Regions from separate parts of the Mesorhizobium sp. B2-8-5 genome, predicted to be linked through region 4. Evidence: riboswitches for the same ligand, from Rfam matches in the RefSeq annotation. Region 4 holds a riboswitch; each other region holds the start of a gene.
The links. A riboswitch is a leader RNA that binds a small molecule or an ion and turns the genes downstream of it on or off. The one in region 4 is predicted to bind cobalamin.
Positions count from the first base shown of each region.

Region 1: it holds a riboswitch for cobalamin, as region 4 does, so the genes downstream of both, FJ430_RS16450 (DUF1636 family protein) here and FJ430_RS25390 (CbtB domain-containing protein) in region 4, are expected to answer to the same signal.
Region 2: it holds a riboswitch for cobalamin, as region 4 does, so the genes downstream of both, FJ430_RS23325 (DUF1636 family protein) here and FJ430_RS25390 (CbtB domain-containing protein) in region 4, are expected to answer to the same signal.
Region 3: it holds a riboswitch for cobalamin, as region 4 does, so the genes downstream of both, bluB (5,6-dimethylbenzimidazole synthase) here and FJ430_RS25390 (CbtB domain-containing protein) in region 4, are expected to answer to the same signal.

Region 1 is NZ_CP083951.1:3,400,152-3,404,944, forward strand. Features, by position in the region: gene FJ430_RS16440 (cobaltochelatase subunit CobN) at 1-1,082, opposite strand, end outside; gene cobW (cobalamin biosynthesis protein CobW) at 1,101-2,138, opposite strand; gene FJ430_RS16450 (DUF1636 family protein) at 2,141-2,566, opposite strand; cobalamin riboswitch at 2,606-2,809, opposite strand; gene FJ430_RS16455 (winged helix-turn-helix domain-containing protein) at 2,839-4,038, opposite strand; gene FJ430_RS16460 (NADH-quinone oxidoreductase subunit A) at 4,372-4,737, shown strand; gene FJ430_RS16465 (NuoB/complex I 20 kDa subunit family protein) at 4,728-4,793, shown strand, end outside.
Region 2 is NZ_CP083951.1:4,779,116-4,783,908, reverse strand. Features, by position in the region: gene FJ430_RS23340 (alanine racemase) at 1-454, shown strand, start outside; gene FJ430_RS23335 (bifunctional helix-turn-helix transcriptional regulator/GNAT family N-acetyltransferase) at 619-1,554, shown strand; gene FJ430_RS23330 (AraC family transcriptional regulator) at 1,591-2,424, opposite strand; cobalamin riboswitch at 2,658-2,864, shown strand; gene FJ430_RS23325 (DUF1636 family protein) at 3,111-3,443, shown strand; gene FJ430_RS23320 (ABC transporter ATP-binding protein) at 3,440-4,228, shown strand; gene FJ430_RS23315 (ABC transporter substrate-binding protein) at 4,261-4,793, shown strand, end outside.
Region 3 is NZ_CP083951.1:5,666,436-5,671,228, forward strand. Features, by position in the region: gene dxs (1-deoxy-D-xylulose-5-phosphate synthase) at 1-43, opposite strand, end outside; gene FJ430_RS28060 (pirin family protein) at 170-1,090, opposite strand; gene FJ430_RS28065 (DUF2277 domain-containing protein) at 1,100-1,366, opposite strand; gene FJ430_RS28070 (exodeoxyribonuclease VII small subunit) at 1,424-1,675, opposite strand; gene FJ430_RS28075 (histone deacetylase family protein) at 1,679-2,605, opposite strand; cobalamin riboswitch at 2,720-2,897, shown strand; gene bluB (5,6-dimethylbenzimidazole synthase) at 2,940-3,671, shown strand; gene FJ430_RS28085 (hypothetical protein) at 3,775-4,758, opposite strand.
Region 4 is NZ_CP083951.1:5,141,665-5,146,457, forward strand. Features, by position in the region: gene FJ430_RS25370 (SRPBCC family protein) at 1-62, shown strand, start outside; gene FJ430_RS25375 (MAPEG family protein) at 133-531, shown strand; gene FJ430_RS25380 (PilZ domain-containing protein) at 787-1,059, opposite strand; gene FJ430_RS25385 (histidine phosphatase family protein) at 1,209-1,781, opposite strand; adenosylcobalamin (AdoCbl) riboswitch at 1,867-2,010, shown strand; gene FJ430_RS25390 (CbtB domain-containing protein) at 2,011-2,220, shown strand; gene FJ430_RS25395 (CbtA family protein) at 2,376-3,116, shown strand; gene FJ430_RS25400 (hypothetical protein) at 3,168-3,752, shown strand; gene FJ430_RS25405 (DMT family transporter) at 3,817-4,305, shown strand; gene FJ430_RS25410 (GNAT family N-acetyltransferase) at 4,389-4,793, shown strand, end outside.

The DNA.
Region 1 (4,793 bases), 1.7 Mb from region 4:
ATGACCTGGAACACTGGCACGCCGGCGCGGTCGAACAGAGTCTCGATGCCGGGCTCCGCGCCGGAGGCGAAGGCGGTCGCGGTGACAATGGCGGCCGGGTTCAGCGAGGCGATCGCGTTTTCGACGAAGGCGAGAGACGCCGGATCCTTGAGGCTGGAAACGAAGATCGGCACCGGGGCCATGCCTTGCTGCTTCAACGCTTCCGCCAGAGCGTCGATCGGCGCGATGTCTGCGGCAAGCAGCATGGAACGGTAGAAGAGGATGGGGACGACTGCGAAATTGTCGACGCCGAGTTGCGTCACACCCCCCTCTGTCCTGCCGGACATCTCCCCCGCAAGGGGGGAGATTGCTCTGTGGTCGACGGTTTCGCCAACTGTAGATGTTTCAGCTAGCTCGATATTTGACGAAGCAGAGATAGAGCCGGCTTGGGTGACGGCTGATCTCCCCCCTTGCGGGGGAGATGTCCGGCAGGACAGAGGGGGGTGCGAAGGAATGCCGACCCTTGAAACGTTCGACTTCTCGACGACACCAACTCCCGGCTCATAATACCCCGCCTTCGGCACACTGACCGCATCAACCACGGCCGCCTCAGCCCCCGCAAGCTTTGCCAGCCTTTGCACCAGCGCCGCCATATTGGCCGGCCCGCCTTCGCGGAAATAGCCGAGCAGGGCGTCGAGCTCGGCGCGCGGCAGGGTCGAGCCTTCGATCAGGCGCTGGTCCTCGTCATGGCTTTCGCCGGGCAGCAGCGCCAGCTTGATGCCGCGCTCGCGCGCGACCGCAGCGAGCTGGTCGCAGCCATAGCGCCACCACTCATAGCCGCCGAGGATGCGCACCAGGACGACCTTGGCGTGACGGGCGACGCTGTCGATCCACAGGTCCACCGACATCGGATGGCGAAGGTCGCGAAGGGCCGCCAGCCGCATCGAGGGTAGCCGCTCCGCATCCGCCTTCCAGGCGGCGGCCAGACCGGCGAGGTCGCTGTCGGTGAAGGACAGGGCCACCACATCCGCAGGCGTCTGCCTGAGGTCGACCGGCTCGGCGAGATCGTCGAGCGAAGCGGATGTCGTGGTGAGAATATGCATCGCTTTTTGGTCTTAGCCTCAGCCGGCGAGGATACGCTCGATCGCCGGGCGGTTCAGCCCCTTGAGGCCGATGACGACCAGCCGCGAGCGGCGATCGTCATCCGCCGTCCAGGCGCGGTCGTAGTAGTGGTTGACGCGCGGGCCAACGGCCTGGAGCAAGAGACGCATCGGCTTGCCACCAACCTCGACGAAGCCTTTGACGCGCAGCACGTTTTCCTGCTCGGCGGCAAGGGCGACGCGCTTGGCCAACTCATCGGGATTGGCGACCGACGGGACGTCGATGACGAAGGAATCGAAATCGTCATGCTCATGGTCGAGCTCGTCGTCGTGGTGGGTCTTGCGGTTCTCGATGTCGTCCTCGACGGCGAGCCCGAGGCCGAGCAGCACCGACGGGTCGACCTTGCCTTGCGCGGTCGGAACGATCTTCACGGCGCGCGCGACGTGCTTGCCGATGACGGCGTTGGCGCGCTGCGATCCGGCCGCATCCATCAGGTCGCTCTTCGACAGGATGATCAGGTCGGCGCAGGCAATCTGGTCCTCGAATACCTCTTCGACCGGATCGTCATGGTCGAGCGTCACGTCCGCGGCGCGCTGGGCCTGCAGGGCATCCATGTCGGAAGCGACGCGGCCGTCGGCCAGCGCCGGGCCATCAACAACGGCGACGACCCCGTCGACCGTGACGCGGCTCTTGACCGTCGGCCACTGGAAGGCCTGGACTAGCGGCTTCGGCAGAGCGAGGCCGGAGGTCTCGATCAGGATGTGGTCGACCTTGGGGTTGAGCGACAGGATCTGGTCGAGCGCCGGCACGAAATCGTCGGCCACGGTGCAGCAGATGCAGCCATTGGCGAGCTCGACGATGTTTTCCTCCGGGCATGTGTCGACGCCGCAGCCTTTCAGTATCTCGCCGTCGATGCCGACATCACCGAACTCGTTGACGATGATCGCCAGCCGCTTGCCCTTGGCGTTCTCGAGCAGGTTGCGGATCAGCGTCGTCTTGCCGGCGCCGAGGAAGCCGGTGACGACGGTGCAGGGAACACGAGAAACGGAAGCGTTCATGGTCAGTCCTTCAGCATGTCGAGGGGAGGAATGCGGGCAACCAGGCCGCGCTTGAGAGAGTCGGGCCGGCCGCGCCAGGGGACCAGGCCGTCGGTCGAGATGGCGAAGAGCTTTGCGCCGGTGATGAGGTCGGCGCCGCTGGTCGGGGTCAGATCGCCGAAGACATAGCTCCAGCAGCCGTCGCGCAGCAGCGCGGCGCTCAGCCGGCGCTTGCAATTGCCGAGGCATTCGACGGTGCGGATGTTGATGTTTTCGCCGGAGGCAGCCCGGCGCGTGTCCTCGGCGAGCAGCGCGCCGGCACGCGGATGGCCGTCCGAGCCGGTTTCGTCGCGGCAAGAGGAGCAGACGATGACGGTCACGCCGGCCAGCGCGTCGGGCTCGGACGAAATATCCGCACTGTTTGCCGGGAAACTGCCGTTACGATCCAAAACCAGGCTCCTTGCCCGGAAAACCCGCCGGGCATTCGGATACTTAAAGTTTCAGACGGCAGGTCTCCTGGCTCGCGAGTCGTCGCCTTGAAGGCCGCCTTCCCGGGAACATCCCAGTGGTTTTCGGCCGGGGCTCGTCGCTTACAGTTGCGGGGACAGCCGCGGATTTGGGCGTTGGCCCGCACCGCATTCCCTCTTGGCTCCTCCCTTTGCCGGGAGAAGACCGTCTGCGGCGGATTTAGGCTTACGGCCGGGTGCCTGTCAACGCACGGCTACGACACCGCGATGTCGGCCAGCGCCGGCCCGAGGTCGCCGGCCGGCGTCACTTCGATCGCTCCCAGGCCGAGCCAGCCCTGCATTTGCTGCAGTTCGTCGAAGAGTTGGGCCGCCGTTTCGGCGGGGGCGCCGGCCTCTGCAAAGGCGGCATGGACGCGCAGCACGCTCGCCGGCCGATCGGCTCGCAGATCGACACGGGCGACGATGCGGTCGCCAAGCAGGAAGGGCAGCACGTAGTAGCCGTATTGGCGCTTTTCGGCCGGCGTGTAGATCTCGATGCGGTAGCGGAAGCCGAAGAGTTTTTCCGTCCGGGTGCGCTCGAAGACGACGGGATCGAAGGGGGCGAGCAGGGCGCGGGCCTCTATCCGGCGTGGAAAGCGGGCGTCCTTGTGGAGATAGGCGGTCTTGTCCCAGCTCTCGACCTTCACAGGCAGCAGTTCGCCCGCTTCGACCAGTTCCTCGATGCGGTCTTTCGTATCGCCCGGCGCGAGACGAAAATAGTCGCGAAGGTCGCCATAGGTGGCGATGCCATGGGCGCGGGCCGAGATGCGCAGCAATTCGCGATGCGCGTCCTCGACCGAGGGTACCGGCAGGTCGAGTACGGCCTGCGGCAAAACGCGCTCGGGCAGGTCGTAATAGCGTTCGAAGCCGCGCCGGTAGGCGGTGGTGATGCGTCCGGCCCAGAACAGCCATTCAAAAGCGTGCTTGGCCTCGCTCCAGCCCCACCAGCCGCCATTGCCCTTGTGGCCTTCGATGTCGGACGCGGCGATCGGGCCGCGTTCGGCGACCTGCGCATAGATCTCGTCGATCATCGCCTTACGCTCCCGGCCCCATTTCGCCAGGCCGAGATACATCTCGTCGCCCTGCTCGGCGCGCAGCATGCGCCAGCGCATCAAAGGGTAGGTTTCGACAGGCAGGAACGACGCCTCATGCGCCCAATACTCAAAGACCGCGCGCTTGCGGGTGACCGCGGCGTTGTCGAGCAGCGCAAGCGGGTAGGGGCCGAGGCGAGAATAGAGCGGCATATAATGAGCACGCACCACAGCGCTGACGGAATCGATCTGCAACAGGCCGGTTCGTGAAAGCACGCGCGCAAGGTGGCGGCGATCCGGAACGCCGCCGGGCCTAGGGTCGTTGAACCCCTGTGCTCCGAGCGCAATGCGCCTCGCCATGGCCAGCGAAATCTTGTCCTTCATCAAGGCGCCCTTGCGCTGATCATTTGCCGGATTTTTAGCCGGTGATTCCGGCGATGCTAGCAGGCAAATGGCGGGAGATATGTCAGGAGAGAAAAGTGGAGTAAAAAGCGAAGGAAATCAAACAGGAGCGGATCGGACCAGTTTCTTCCGATAAGGCGTCCAGGGTCGCGAATTGAACAAGGTTTGACTTGCGTCACCGAAACCGCTGCGCTAACCCTCGCCGCGTTGCAGCATGGGCCCCTTAAAACGGTTCAGCGGTTAAACTGTCACGCTTCCGCATTAGAGTTCGTTGCTGTAATCAAAGTGAACTGCCCGCCTAAGGAAAGCCGCCGCATGAGCGCACTCCTGAGTTCATATCTGCCGATCGTCCTGTTCATCGCCGTGGCGCTGGTCGTCGGCCTTGCGCTGCTCATAGCGCCGTTCCTGGTGGCCTACCGCAATCCCGACCCGGAAAAGCTTTCCGCCTATGAATGCGGCTTCAACTCGTTTGACGACGCCCGTATGAAATTCGACATCCGCTTCTACCTGGTGTCGATCCTGTTCATCATCTTCGATCTCGAAGTCGCCTTCCTGTTCCCGTGGGCGGTCTCCTTCTCCAAGGTCGGCATGCTCGGCTTCTGGTCGATGATGGTGTTCCTGGCGGTGCTGACCATCGGCTTTGCCTATGAATGGAAAAAAGGAGCGCTGGAATGGGATTGAACGACAGTTCAGGCACCCTCGTCGCGCCGAAGCCCAAGGGCATCATCGACCCCAAC
Region 2 (4,793 bases), 360 kb from region 4:
ACTGCACGGCTCGGGCGTCGCTAACGAAGTGTCGATCGGCTCGGCTTTCGTGCTGCCCAAGGATTTCGACACGCCCGGCCTGGGAGGCTTCCAGCCGGCGGCATTTATCGTGACGCCGATCCTCAAGGCGCTCGATCCGATGCTGCCCGGTCCACCGGCGGTGTCGCGCACGTTGCGGGCGCTCGGCCTCTTCCCGCGCAAGGGCTGCTATCTCTACGGCGGCAAGTGGATGGCCGAACCGGTGTTTCCCGAAGGCATGAGGCCGAACGGCTTGATCGGTCTGTCCTCCAACCAGCAGTTCATGGGGCTGCCCGCGGGCGCGGACGTGAAGCCCGGCGACTACGCCTTGCTGCGGCCGACACAGAGCGAGGCGGTCCTGCAGCATTTCGGGGCGATCGGGGTGTTTTCGGCCGGGCGCATCGTGGAGTTCTGGCCGGTGCTGCCGATGGGGTGAGGGACGCTTCGGCGCTCGCTATTAGCACTGGTGACCGTGAGGTCGTCATTCTAGGGTCTGCGCTCCGCTTCGCGTCGCTCCGCCCTAGAATGACGAAGGCGGGACCTATTCGTTGACTCAGTCAACTAAATGATTGATCCTGTCCAAGACAGGAGGAAATCCCCATGACGATCCACGACCGCCCCGGCAAGGAGCGCATCGACACGGTCCGGTCCTTCAACCGATTCTACACCCGCCAGATCGGCCTGCTCGACGAGGGCCTGTTGAGGAGCCCGTTCTCGCTGACCGAGGCGCGGGTGCTCTATGAGCTTGCGCATCGCGACGGGCTCGTCGCCAGCGACCTGATCCGCGAGCTTGGCCTCGACCCCGGCTATGTCAGCCGTCTTCTCAAGAAATTCGAGGAGCGCGGCCTGGTCGAGCGCGAAGCCACCGAGGCGGATGCGCGCCGCGCCTCGATCGCGCTGACGCCCGCGGGCAGGCAGGCCTTCGCGCCGCTCAACCAGGATTCGCACGACCAGGTGCGGGCGCTGCTCGATCGCCTGGCGCCTGTCGACCAGGAGCGGCTGGTCAAGGCCATGCGTACCGTACAGGAGCTGCTCGGCGACAAACCCGAACCGAAGGAAGCCTACATCCTGCGGCCGCTGCAGGTTGGCGACATCGGTTGGATCACGCGCCGCCAGGGCATGCTCTACACGCAGGAGTATGGTTGGGACGGGACCTTCGAGGCGCTGGTCGCCGAAATCCTTGGCGAATTCGTCAAGAAGTTCGATCCGAAGTGGGAGCGTGCCTGGATCGCCGAGCGCGCGGGCGAGGTTGTCGGTTCCGTCTTCGTCGTGCGCAAGTCGCCGGAGGTGGCGAAGCTCAGGCTGCTCTATGTCGAGCCATCGGCGCGCGGCCTTGGCATCGGTGCGCGCCTGGTCGACGAAAGCATCGCCTTCGCGCGCGCCAAGGGCTACAAGACGCTGACCTTATGGACCAATGACATACTGGGCGCGGCCCGCCGCATCTATCAAGCAGTGGGTTTCAAGCTGGTCGACGAGGAACGCCACCATTCGTTCGGCAAGGACCTTGTCGGGCAGACGTGGGATCTGGAACTTTAGCTCTTTGCCTTCTCCCACAAGGTGAAGGGAAGGCGCTCACCCCTTCACCGGCAACCAGATCTCCAACCCGCCATTGCCGGTGCGCGCGTCGAATTCGGGTCCATAGCGCTCGAATTCCGGCGCGTCGGCGATTTCGTGGCCGGATGGCGGCAGCCAGCTGTTCCAGATCGTGTTGATGGTCCGGCGGATGGCCGAGATGTGCTCGCGATGCGAGAACACCGCGTATTTCCGCGCCGGCACCCGCACGCGATAGAAATCCTTCGGCAGATCGGAGAAATCCGTCACCTCGACCCCGACGACATAGTCGAAATTGCCGGCATCGTCGCCATTCGTGCACACGCCGTAGAAGACGCCAGGCACTTCGCCTGGAATGTTGCCGATATAGGGTGCGAAGCGCTGCCATTGCATTGGAATGCCGGCGCTGGTCTCGCAGCTGTAGCGCTCGCCGAGACCGGCGATGAGGAAGGGGCGGCTGGTCTCGAAGCGCGGCGGCTCGAGAGTGGTGAGAAGCGAACTGTCCATCAGAATGGGCTCCACGAGGTCGAGGTTTTGGGTCGAGCCTTGCGCGCGCACCAATTCCGGCGTGGTGCCGAACGCCTCGCGAAAGGCCCGCGTGAAAGCCTCATGCGAGCCGTAGCCGGCATCGAGCGCGACCAAAAGAATATCGGGCGCGCCGCCGGCCAGCTTGCGCGCCGCTTCGCTCAAGCGGCGCGCTCGCATATAACCCATGACCGATCGTCCCGTGGCGGCGCCGAAGGCGCGCGTCACATGGAAGCGCGACACGCCGCTGCTTGCCGCTATTTCGTCGAGGCTGATCGCGTCCGGCAGATGGCTTTCGACAAACCACAGCGCTTTCTCGGTCGGGTTCATGTTTCCTCGCATCTGGCGGGGCGACACTAGTCCCCGCACCGGCGGCCAGTTTGATCGAAATTGCGCTTCAAGCGAAGTCGAATGACGTTGACAAGCCAAGGCAGCGTATTCTATTTGGTAATGTTATTACATATCAAAACGAAGCAAGCGACTTGCGGCACCGACACGAGGATCCCGCCATGTCTTTCGCGCCATGGGCGGACAGAAGCCGTTGCGACTCGCACGCGGACAACCTACGATGGCTGCGCCATGGTCCCCGAGCCGCAAGGCGAGGGGTGAAAAGGGAACACGGTGAGATCCGGTCTGGATTGAACCCGTGGCTGCCCCCGCAACTGTGAGCGGCGAGCTCCATCCGAAACGCCACTGGCCGGCAAGGCTGGGAAGGCGGATGGCGCAACGACCCGCGAGCCAGGAGACCTGCCATCGACATGAGTTGACCGGACGGGGTGTGCCGGGAGGAGACGCGGGCGCCGGTCTTGTCGGCCGGCTCGTCCAGCATCCTTCCGTCGCCATTTTGGAAAGTGACGGAAATGTTGGACGCCTCGAGAGCAATTCCAGGAAAAGTGTGTAGCGGTTTTCCGTCTGGAATTGCGTCAAAACAAAGAGATAGAGCGGTTCGCCGTTTCCGTGAAACGGTGAAACGCTCGAGCCATCGCATCATCGTCTGTTCTCTGTGTCGCGATACCGTGACCGGACTGAGGTCCGGCGAGGGTTTGTGCGCCGACCTGCGTTCCAGGCTTTCCTTGCAGCCGGCGCCTTCCTTTGCCGTCGAGACCATCGACTGCATGGCGGGTTGCGCGCGGCCGCTCACCGTGGCCTTCAAGGCGCAAGGCAAAGCCACCTATCTCTTCGGTTCCATCGACAGGGGCACCGACGCCGGCGCGCTGGTGGAATTTGCCAGGCTCTATGCCTCGCTGCCCGACGGCTGGTGCAATTCCGGCCAGCGCCCGGCAAGGCTCGCCGGCAAGATACTGGCGCGCATCCCCGCCGCGGGTAAGGCCAGGGAGCAAGTCCGGTGAGCGCGCCCCTGCTTGAAGCCCGCGATCTGGGCGCCACGGCAAACGGCCGGACGCTGGTCGAGGATGTCAGCCTGTCGCTGGCGGCGGGTGAGCGCCTCGCCATTATCGGCCCGAACGGCGCCGGCAAGACGACTCTGCTGCGAATGTTGTGCGGGGCGTTGTCGCCGAGCCACGGCGAGGTTCGCCTGGCCGGGCGCCGGCTGGATAGGATCACCGCCGCCGAGCGGGCGCTCAGCATCGCCGTCGTCGGCCAGACGGACCAGCCGGATCCACGGCTGGCGCTCATCGACTATGTCGAGCTTGGCCGCGTCCCGCATGCCGGCCTGAGGCGCCGGCACGACGACCGCGACATCGTCGTCGAAGCACTGCGCCGGACGGGGCTCTTGCCACTGCTCGCGCGCAGCATCGGCTCGCTCTCCGGCGGCGAGCGCCAGCGCGCACAGCTCGCCCGTGCCATCGCGCAAGAGCCGAAGATCCTGTTCCTCGACGAGCCGACCAACCACCTTGACCCGCGCGCCCGCGCAGAACTGCTCGAACTGGTGGCCGAATTCAGCATGACCGTGGTCGCCGTGCTGCACGATCTCGCCTTGGTGGCGCCCTTCGCCACCAACGTCGCGGTGATGAGCAACGCCCGGCTGCACGCGCTGGCGCCGCCCCGCGAGGCGCTGGCGCAGCCGCATATCCGCGAGGTTTTCGGCATCGACGTGCTGCGCCTGCGGCACCCGACCGAGGACCGCGAGCTCACCGTCTTCGAGCTGCCCACGCGCGCTTCCTCGTCATCCTGAGCCTGCCCAACCCAAACAAGGAGCACCACCCCGTGAAACGCCTCGCTTTGTCGTTTGCCTTCTCGCTTCTCGCCTCGGCCGCCTTCGCCTTCCCGGTCACCGTCGACAGCTGCGGCAAGCCGCTCACCTTCGATGCACCGCCAAAACGCGCCGTCATCCAGGACCTCAACATGGCCGAGATGGCCTTCGCGCTGAAGCTGCAGCCGTCGATCGTCGGGCTTACCGGCATCACCGGCTGGTACAAGGTCGGCCCCGAGTTCAAGGCCGAGCAGGGCCCCATCCCGGAGCTGGCGCCAAAATATCCGACGCTGGAAAGCCTCGTCGCCGTGCAGCCGGATTTCTTCTTCGCCGGCTGGTACTACGGCATGAAACCGGGCGGCGAGGTCACGCCCGACACGCTCGCCCCGCACGGCATCAAGACGCTGGTGCTGACCGAAAGCTGCGTCCATCTCGACAAGAACCGGCCCGCCGCCTCGATGGACTTGCTCTATGGCGATGTCGAGAAGCTCGGCAAGATCTTCGGCAAGGAGACGGAGGCCGAAAAGCTGGTCGCCGGCTGGAAGGC
Region 3 (4,793 bases), 520 kb from region 4:
CCGGAATGCGGACCTTGTCGAGCAGCGGCGTGTCTGGCTTCACTCGGGCGCGTCCTGCCTTATCGATCGAACACGGCGCTATCAGCAGATTGCGCCATAATCATGCGCGGAATAGGCCGCCGGCGGGCGAATGTAAATGCGCGTCAGTGACGCGCCGACGACGCCTATCCTAACCTTCGGGCAACGGGATGAACTCTTCCTCATCGCCGGGAACGATATCGAAGCGGCCTGTCTTCCATTCCTGCTTGGCCTGCTCGATGCGTTCCTTCGAGGACGAGACGAAATTCCACCAGATGTAGCGCTTGGAGCCCAGCGAAGCGCCGCCGAACAGCATGAAATGCGCGCCGCGCTCGGAGGAAACGATGATCTCCTCGCCCGGCTTGAACACGAGGAGCCGCTCGGCCGGGAAAATATCGCCGGCGATCGAGACGTCGCCTTCCAACGTGTAGATGGCGCGCTCCTCGGCATCGGCCGGGATCTTCACGCTCGCGCCCGCCGCCAGCCTGAGATCGGCGTAAAGCGTGTCCGAAGCGGTCGCCACGGGCGAGCGCAGGCCTGAGAATTCGCCGATGACGACGCGGCCGCTGACGCCCTCGGCATCGATCTGCGGCAAGCGGGCCACCGACGTGTTCGCGAACACCGGGGCAATCTCCTCCTTGCCGTCGGGCAGCGCCAGCCAGGTCTGCAGGCCGGAGACCGACATCGGCGCGCCGCGCAACTCCTCCGGCGTGCGCTCGGAATGGACGATACCGCGCCCGGCTGTCATCAAATTCACGTCGCCCGGCGCGATCACCATTTCGGTGCCGAGCGAATCGCGATGCCTGATCTTGCCGTCGAACAGGTAGGTGACGGTGGAGAGGCCGATATGCGGATGCGGACGCACGTCGAGCGCATGGCCGGCGCGCAGGATCGCTGGCCCCATGCGGTCGAAGAAGATGAACGGCCCGACCAGACGGCGCTTCGCCGTCGGCAGGGCGCGGCGCACCTCGAAGCCGCCAATGTCCTTGGCGTTGGGGACGACCATCAGCTCGATCTGGTCGCAGGCGAAGGCATCGCCCGGTTCAGGATCGTTTCCCGGAAAGAAGCTCATGTCGGATCCTCAGGCGAAACGCAGCGCCGACCTGGCCTTCGCCTTGGCAGCTTCTTCCTCGCGGTTGCGCGGTTCCTGGTTGGTTTCGAGCGAATCGATCAATTCGCGCGCGACAGCTGTGATCGCCTCGACCGCATGGTGGAAGGCATGTTCGTTGCGCTTGGAGGGCTTGGTCGAGCCGCTCAGCTTGCGCACGAATTGCAGCGCTGCGTCATGCACTTCGTCATTGGTCGCCGGCGGCTCGAAATTGGCCAGGGTCTTGATGTTGCGGCACATAGCTTGAACTCCTTACCTGCTTTCTTTGCCCACCGTCGTCCAAATTACTCTGCGTCGTTACTCTGCGTCGAGCGGCTCCGTTCCTACCGGCTTGCCGTCGCGCGACAGCCTGATCTTCTCGACCTTGTCCTCGGCCGCTTTCAGCAGCCGGTCACAATGCGCCTTCAGCGCTTCGCCGCGCTCATAGATCTTGATCGACTGGTCGAGCGGGACGTCGCCGCGCTCAAGATCATCGACGATCTTCTCCAGAGCGTCTAGCGCCTGTTCGAAGCTCATCGCCTTGACGTCCTCATTGTCTTCCAATGCCATACCCTATCCCTTCATCAGCCGCCCGACATGGGCGGCGACTGAAAATGCCAGTCCCTGCAGATCGTAGCCGCCTTCCAGCAAGCTGACGAGCCTGTTGGAGCTGTGGCGTCCGGCGCGCTCCATCAATTGCCCGGTCGCCCAGTCGAAATCGTCCTCGGTCAGGTTGATCTCGGCCAGCGGATCGCGGTGGTGCGCGTCGAAGCCGGCTGAAATGATGATCAGGTCCGGCGCAAACGCATCGATGGAGGGCAGCACGCGCGACAGGAAGGCGTCGCGGAACAGGTCGCTGCCGGTCTGCGGCGCGAGCGGCGCGTTGATGATATTGCCGGCGCCGGTTTCACTTTTCGCTCCGGTACCGGGATAAAGCGGCATCTGGTGCGTCGAGCAATAGAGAACCGACGGGTCGTCCCAAAAAATGTCCTGTGTGCCGTTGCCGTGGTGGACGTCCCAGTCGACGATGGCGACGCGCTCGGCCTGATGCTTCTTCTGCGCGTAGCGGGCGGCGATCGCGGCCGTGTTGAACAGGCAGAAGCCCATCGCGGTGGTCTTTTCGGCGTGGTGACCCGGCGGACGGGCGGCGACGAAGACGTTGGCGGCACGGCCCTCGAAGACGTCGTCTACCGCCGCGTTGGCGCCGCCGATCGCCGTCACCACGGCCTGCCAGCTTTTCGGGCTGGCGCTGGTATCGGCGTCGATCGAGACGATGCCGTTCTCAGGGATCGCCGCGCGCACGCGCTCGACGAAATCCTCGGGATGCGCATAGAGGATCGTTTTCTCATCGCCTTCGGGCGCCTTGACGCGGTCGAGCGCCGAAAAAGCCTCGTCGTCGAGCACGCGTTCGATGGCGCGCAGGCGGTCGGGCCGCTCGGGATGGCCGGGCGGCGTGAGGTGTTCCAGAAAGATCGGGTGCGTGTAGAGACGGGTGGCCATGGCGCCTAATCTAGGCACCGGCGGCGCGGATGACCATGTTTGAAAGCCGAATGGCTGGGGAAAATTGCGCCAGCCCGTGTCGCTGGCGCCATTGGCGCGGCGCAAGCTTCGCGGTAAGGTTCTTCGCTGCCTGGTGCCCGCGACGCGGGAGAATCGGGAACACGGTTGAACTCCGTGGCGTGCCCAACGCTGTGAGGGGGACCGCGCCGGCAAAGCCACTGTCGATGACGGGAAGGCGCCGGATGCGGGAGGATCCCGAGCCAGAAGACCGGCCCGGCAGACATGGTTTTCCGCTTGGTCAGGCGGGGGACTGCTTGTCGCAAGGGGAAAAGCGATGACGGCAGCAGCGATCGCCGCGAGCGGCGACGACTTTGACCAATTGGCGCGCGACGCGGTCTATCGGGCGATGTTCACCAGGCGTGACGTGCGCAGCCATTTTGTCCCCGACGACCTCGATGACAGCGTGTTGGCGCGGCTCATCACCGCCGCGCATCATGCGCCGTCGGTCGGCTACATGCAGCCGTGGAACTTCATCGTCATCCGCGATCCAGGCAGGCGTCAGCAGGTGCGCGACCTGTTCCTCGCCGCGCGCGAGCAGGAGCTGCCGGCGATCGAGGCGGAACGGCAGGCGCTTTACCGCAAGCTGAAGCTCGAGGGCATCTGCGAAAGCGCGCTCAATCTGTGCATCACCTGCGACCGGCAGCGGTCGAAGGACTCGCCGCTCGGGCGTTGGCATAATCCGGAGATGGATCTCTACAGCACCGTCTGCGCGGTGCAGAATTTCTGGCTGGCGGCGCGTGCCGAAGGTGTCGGCGTCGGCTGGGTAAGCATCATCGAGATCGAAGCGCTGAGGCGGCTTCTCGCAATCCCCGAACATGTCACGCCGATCGCCTATCTCTGCGTGGGCCGCGTCTCAGCCTTCGCGCCGAAGCCCGATCTCGAGGCCCATGGCTGGGGCAAGCGCCTGCCGCTGCCGGAGTTGGTGATGAGCGAGACTTTCCGCGGCGCCGGCGAGGCGCCGCTCAAATCGGCGATCGCAAGGCTAATGCATGTCGCGCAAAAGTGACCTCGGTTTTGCGACAACGACATGCATCAAGCAACGACCTAAAAGCGCGTCGCGTGAATCCGTTTCGACGCGACGCGCTTTAGGCGGTCCTTCGAAATCCTGATCAAGCGGCCCGGGGCGTATCCCAGCGCGAGCCGCCGCCGAAGGAGCCCAGCGCCTTGTCGCGCAGTTCCCTGAACTTGGACGAGGCCTCGGCCAGCCGGTGGTCCCATTCGGGATTGGGCACCTGGCCCTCGATGGCTTCGAAATAGACCTGCATCAGCGATGCAATGGCGAAGGGCTCGATGAAGGCCGCCTTGAAGGCCCAGGCAAAGACGATGGCCAGCACGAAAGCCCAGCCGGCAAGCTGACCCGGCATGACCCAGAGGATCGCCGCGGCGGGCGCCAGCATCAACAGGAAGATGACGAAGGACACGCCCCACATGATCGCCGCCAGCCAGACGGCGTTCTTGACCATGTGCTTGCCGTTCTGGGCGTAGAGGACGACGCCTTGCCTGGCCGTCTCGAAGGGCGAGTTCGAATTGATGCGGATGTTGTAGCCGAGGATGATCTCGTCGACATAGGTCAGCGAGATACGGATGATGGTGTTGATGAAGCTGACGATGCCGCTCAGGCCCGGGATCGGCAGGAAGGCGGCTATGCCGCCGATCAGGCCGGTGATGGCGCGGATGGCGCCCTTGACCAGTTGGTCGACGACGAAAAGGATGTTGGCCTCGGCGAAACGCTGGGTGACCACTTCCTTGGCATAGGCGATCTGGTTCTGGCCGTCAGGGACATCGTGGCCGTCGATCAGATGCACCATGACGGCGATATGGCCCGCCTTCAGCACGTAGAGGATGTATTCGCGGATCCAGTAGACGGCGATCGACACGACGCCGAAGCCGACCACGCCGCCCCAGAGCGCGAAGGACATCGGCCCGTCGGGATCGGTCGAGATGTGGCCGACGCCGTAGCCGACGCTGGCCCCCGTCCCAGTCGCCATGATGTAGGCAACCGTGATGCCGAAATAGACGATCATGCGAAAGACGATGAACGGCCATGTCCGCATCATGATGGACACCGACCTGGCGATGCTGAAGTCCCACATGCCCCGACTCTCCACACCCCCGCGCATGATCCCGA
Region 4 (4,793 bases):
GCGATCAGGGCTGGCCGCTCTACCTGCAGCGGTTCCAAGCGCTTTTTGCCCGGGCGGCCTGACAGCACCTCCCGGGGCATGGCCCGCACGGTGGCGATCGGAGGAGCACTGGACATAATGGAAGCCTATTGGTTGAGCACCCTCGGCGTGCTTGCGCTCTGCCTCCTGTCGGTCGCGCTGGCGATCTACTCAGGCTCGTCCAAGGGTTTTGCAGACAAGCTTTCAGGGCCGGTGATCCCGGCGGACGACGACAACTCTCTTTACCGGATCGATCGCGTCCACATGAACTCGGTCGAGGCGCTCGCGCCCTTCGTCGTGCCCGTGTTGCTGGCGATGATGGTCGGCGTCGAGCCGGTGACGCTCGCCGTGCTCGTCTGGGTTCACTTGGCGATACGTCTCGTACACATGGTCATCTACCTGCGCGGCGGCAACGCCGCCAAGGGCGGCAGCGTCAGGACGATCCTCTATGTCTCGGGCGCGCTGGTCACGCTGGTTCTCATCCTCGTGACGGGGTGGGTGGCGCTTCGCTGAGCAGCTTTCGCTTCGTCGGCGGAACCCTCAGCCGATCAGAGGTTCATCCCTGCACAACCACAGGAGATCCACCATGGGCCATTGGCCTGCAACAGGTAAATGGCGAGCAGCGCCACCCAAACGGCTGTCCTGCTCATTCGCAAATCCCTGTTGGTCCGGCAATGAACGCGCTCGCGGCGGTTGCGTTCCCGATATGCCAGGCTGCACGTCGCCTTGGGCAGGATGAAGTAACGAATTGGTGGGGACGGCCGCGCATCAGTCCTTCGGCGCGTTGCTGTAGAGCGCCACGCCGACGCGGTCGTTGCGCCGCCACCGCACCAAAGCGCGATAGGCCGTATCGTCGGCCGGGACCTCGAGCAGGAAGCGGTCCGGGATCTCCACATCGGCGCCGACGCGCAATTCCGCACCTTGCTCGTGCTGATTTCTGACCGAGCAGCCGATCCTGACGCCGGCGGCGATGATCGTGGCTTCCTTGAGCACGAATTCGCGCGCATGAAGACGGCGCTCGGTCTCGGGAAAATTGGCCATATCCGGCGGGCTCCTCAGGCAAGGCTCTCCTCGCAACAGGGCAGCACCATAGCAGCGAGGCGTTTCCGTTCCGTTAGCAATCACTGAAACGCGGAACGGCAGCTTCATAGGCCGACCGCGTTCATCGGGATCTTTCATGCCCAGAGGGTTCAACCAGAGGCGATGACCCCGCTCGCGTGCAGCACCCAGCGGCGGCCGTCGCCGCGGAACTCGGTGAGCGACAGCGGCTCGATGTCGATCTTCCAGACCGAGGAAAGCGGCGCGCCCAGAACATGCACCATGGCCGCGCGGATCGGCAGGGCGTGCGTGAGCGCGATGGTGTGGCCGCTCTCGGCGGCCAGGCGCTCCATCAGTGCGGCGCCGCGCGAGGCCACGGCGGCAAGCGACTCGCCGCCATGGGGCGCCGCTTCCGCATCGGCGAACCAGGCCGCCATGCCTTCCGGATCTTCTGCCTGCACCTCCTCGAAGCCTTTGCCGGCCCAGCGCCCGAAATCCTGCTCGGCAAGCAGCGGCTCGACCGTCGCCGCCAGGCCGAGCGCCTCCGCCGTCTGCCGCGCGGCCAGCGCCGGGCTTGTCCAGACGCGGTCGGCGCTGCGCAGCGCAGCGGCCAGCGCAGCGGCGCGGTCGATGGCTTGCGGCTCCAGCCCCTCGTTACTCGGAAAGCGCCCCTTACGCATGGCCTGCGTCGCGCCGCTTGCGATCATCGTAAGGCGGGCGAGCATCCCAAAACTCCGTGGTCCAGTGAAATTTCGGCCGCGCGAAGCCGTGTTGGCCATTACATGTCGTTGACAGGCGAACGAAGTGCTGACAAGTGTTTTAGCGCTATACGGGATTGGAAGCCGGTGCGAGTCCGGCACGGTCGCGCCACTGTGATCGGCACCAGCCGAAAGTCAGGCCTTATTCCGCAGCATTGTTCGATCAACGGGACGCAGTATCCCACGGGAGGTCAATATGTCCGACACCACCTTCGCCCCCAGCTACGGTCCGGTTGCGATTCCGGTTCGCGAGCTTCTGCCGTGGGCCATCTTCGCCGGCCTGCTGTTGATGCTGGCGATCTATTTCGTCGGGGCGGAAGAAGGCGCAACGTCGCTGATCCGCGGCACCTATGTGCACGAATTCGTGCATGACGGCCGCCACCTGCTCGGCTTCCCCTGCCACTAAGACGGTTCAGCATCGCTGAACTCGCTTCGATTTTGGTCTAATCCGGACGGAAAACCGGCACGCAGTTTTCCTGGAATTGCTGGGTTGGCTTAACGCTATTCCGGACGGGAAAACCGCTACGCACTTTCCCTGGAATTGCTTAGAGGGTTAACGACATGGTCGGAAAACTTTTGCTGCGCGGCATGCTTGTCGGGTTGGTTGCGGGGATTCTGGCATTCGCCTTCGCCCGCGTCTATGGCGAGCCGCAGGTCGACAAGGCGATCGCCTTCGAGGAACAGCAGGCCCAGGCGGCCGGCGAGGCGCCGGAGCCCGAGATGGTCAGCCGCGTCACGCAGGCCGGCATCGGTCTCGCAACCGGCGTGCTGGTCTATGGCGCCGCCCTCGGCGGGCTGTTCTCGCTGGTCTTCGCTTATGCCTATGGCCGGCTGGGTTCGCTTGGGCCCCGTGGCACTTCGGCGCTCATCGCGCTGCTCGGCTTCCTGGCGGTGATCGTGGTGCCCGGCCTCAAATACCCGGCCAACCCGCCCGCGGTCGGCAATGCCGAGACCATCGGCTACCGCACGGAATTGTTCTTCATCATGATCGTGGTCTCGATCGCGGCGATGGTGGCGGCGGTCGGCCTGGCGCAGCGGCTGTGGACCCGGCTCGGCGCCTGGAACGCCTCGATCGTGGCTGGGCTGGCCTTCCTCGTCGTCTTCGCGCTGGTGAAGGCAGCCCTGCCCGACATCAACGAAGTACCGGAGAACTTCTCGGCGACGATGCTGTGGCAGTTCCGCGTCGCCTCGCTCGGCATCCAGCTTGTGCTATGGACCGTCGTCGGGCTCGGCTTCGGCGCGGTTGCCGAGCGCGTGGTCGCGGCGCGCGACCAGCGCAGCCCTGCCCGCCGCTTCGCCTGAAATTCGATGCGTCGGCCGCCACGGTTCCTTGCCCTGGCGGCCATTTTCTTTTTGGCGACCGCCCTTTCGATCATGACGGCGGCAGCACCCGCCGAAGCGCATAGCGGATCCTTCGCCCCGCCTCCTCCCGGCATCCAGATCCCGAGCCTGACACACGGCCAGATGGCCGTGATCGCCCGCTACCGCGGCGAGATCCTCGAGCTCGCCCGGCGCCAGACCGCGACCGACCCGACCTTCCGGCGGCTCTACAATCACGGCAATCTGCAATTCACCTATTGCCTCTGGGGCCTGATGCCGGGCAGCCTCGGCGACGAGGAGAGCCCCTTCAACGAATGCAGCCACGCCTACCTCGCCACCGCCAAGGCGCTGCTCACCCATATGGCGACGATGCCCTCAGCCGAACGCAACGCGAAAGCACTGATCTCCGATATCGACGCCGACATGGTGCGCAGCGGCGCGTCGTGGATCCTGTGCCAGTATAGCGGCGAGTCTTTCAGCACCGGCGCCGTCGTCGAGCCCAGATGGCGCGACATGGTCTTCCACCTGCCGAGCCTCTGCGTGCTGCTTGCCACGATGGCGGCGCTCGTCGCCGCCGCATGGTCCATCTTCGGCACGCCGCGCGCCCGCGCGGCCTAGCCGAGCGCTGCGCGCCGGCGTGAGCATCGGCAATTGTCCGGTTCCGGATTCGCAGCCGCCAGCCATGTTCGCCCCCGATGCCTTCGCCGTCACCGCCGCCTTATGCAGCGCGCTGAGCTCCATGTTCCTGAGCGAGCTCAAGGGCCGCGTTCCCCTGCTCCAGCTTGCCCGCTGGCAGATGCTCGCAACCTTCGTGATGACCGGCTCGGTGTCGTTGGCGATCGGCGGCTGGCACACGATGGGAGCGAGGGAGTTCTGGCTGCTTGCCGGATCGAGCTTCGCCGGCATCAGCATTGCCAGCACGACCTATTTCGCCACCATCTATTCGGTCGGCCCGCGCATCACGGCGCTGCTCTTCTCGCTCACCTCGCCTTTCGCCCTGGCGCTCGGCTATCTCGTGCTCGGCGAAACCATCAGCCGCTGGCAGGCGCTGGGCGTGGCGCTGGCGCTTGCCGTGCTTGCCATCGGTGGGCAAACGCCGGGGGTCAACGCGGCCTCGGACCCCGGACGATGCTTGCTGATGGCGCCCGAGACGGCAGGCATGGACAACTGATACGATCGGCGTTGCGGCTCACGCTCTGTGGCTGAGGTTGTTCAATGTCGCTCGTTTACAGACCTGCTCGCGCCGATGATCTTGTGGCGACCGATGCGCTGGTGGTGGCCAGCATCAATGAGCTTACCACTCGGCACGGCTTTGGCCCGATGGCGGCGACGAGCCCTCCCAACTTCCAGCTGTTTTCGCTCGAGGACGACCCCGGCGGCCTGTGGGTGGCGGAAGACGACGGGGACATTGCCGGCTTCGCCTGGAGCTGGGTATGCGGCGATATCTGGTTCCTCGCCCAGCTGTTCGTCGATCCTGGCCGACAAGGCCGCGGCATCGGAAACACGCTGCTGGAACGGACCATGGAGCATGCCCGCGCATCAGGCGCAGCCCACAAGGCACTTATAACATTCACCTTCAATCGTGTGTCGCAGGGGCTTTACATGCGGCACGGCTTGTTTCCCAAAACGCCGATCTACCTTCTCAGCGCCGCGCGCGAA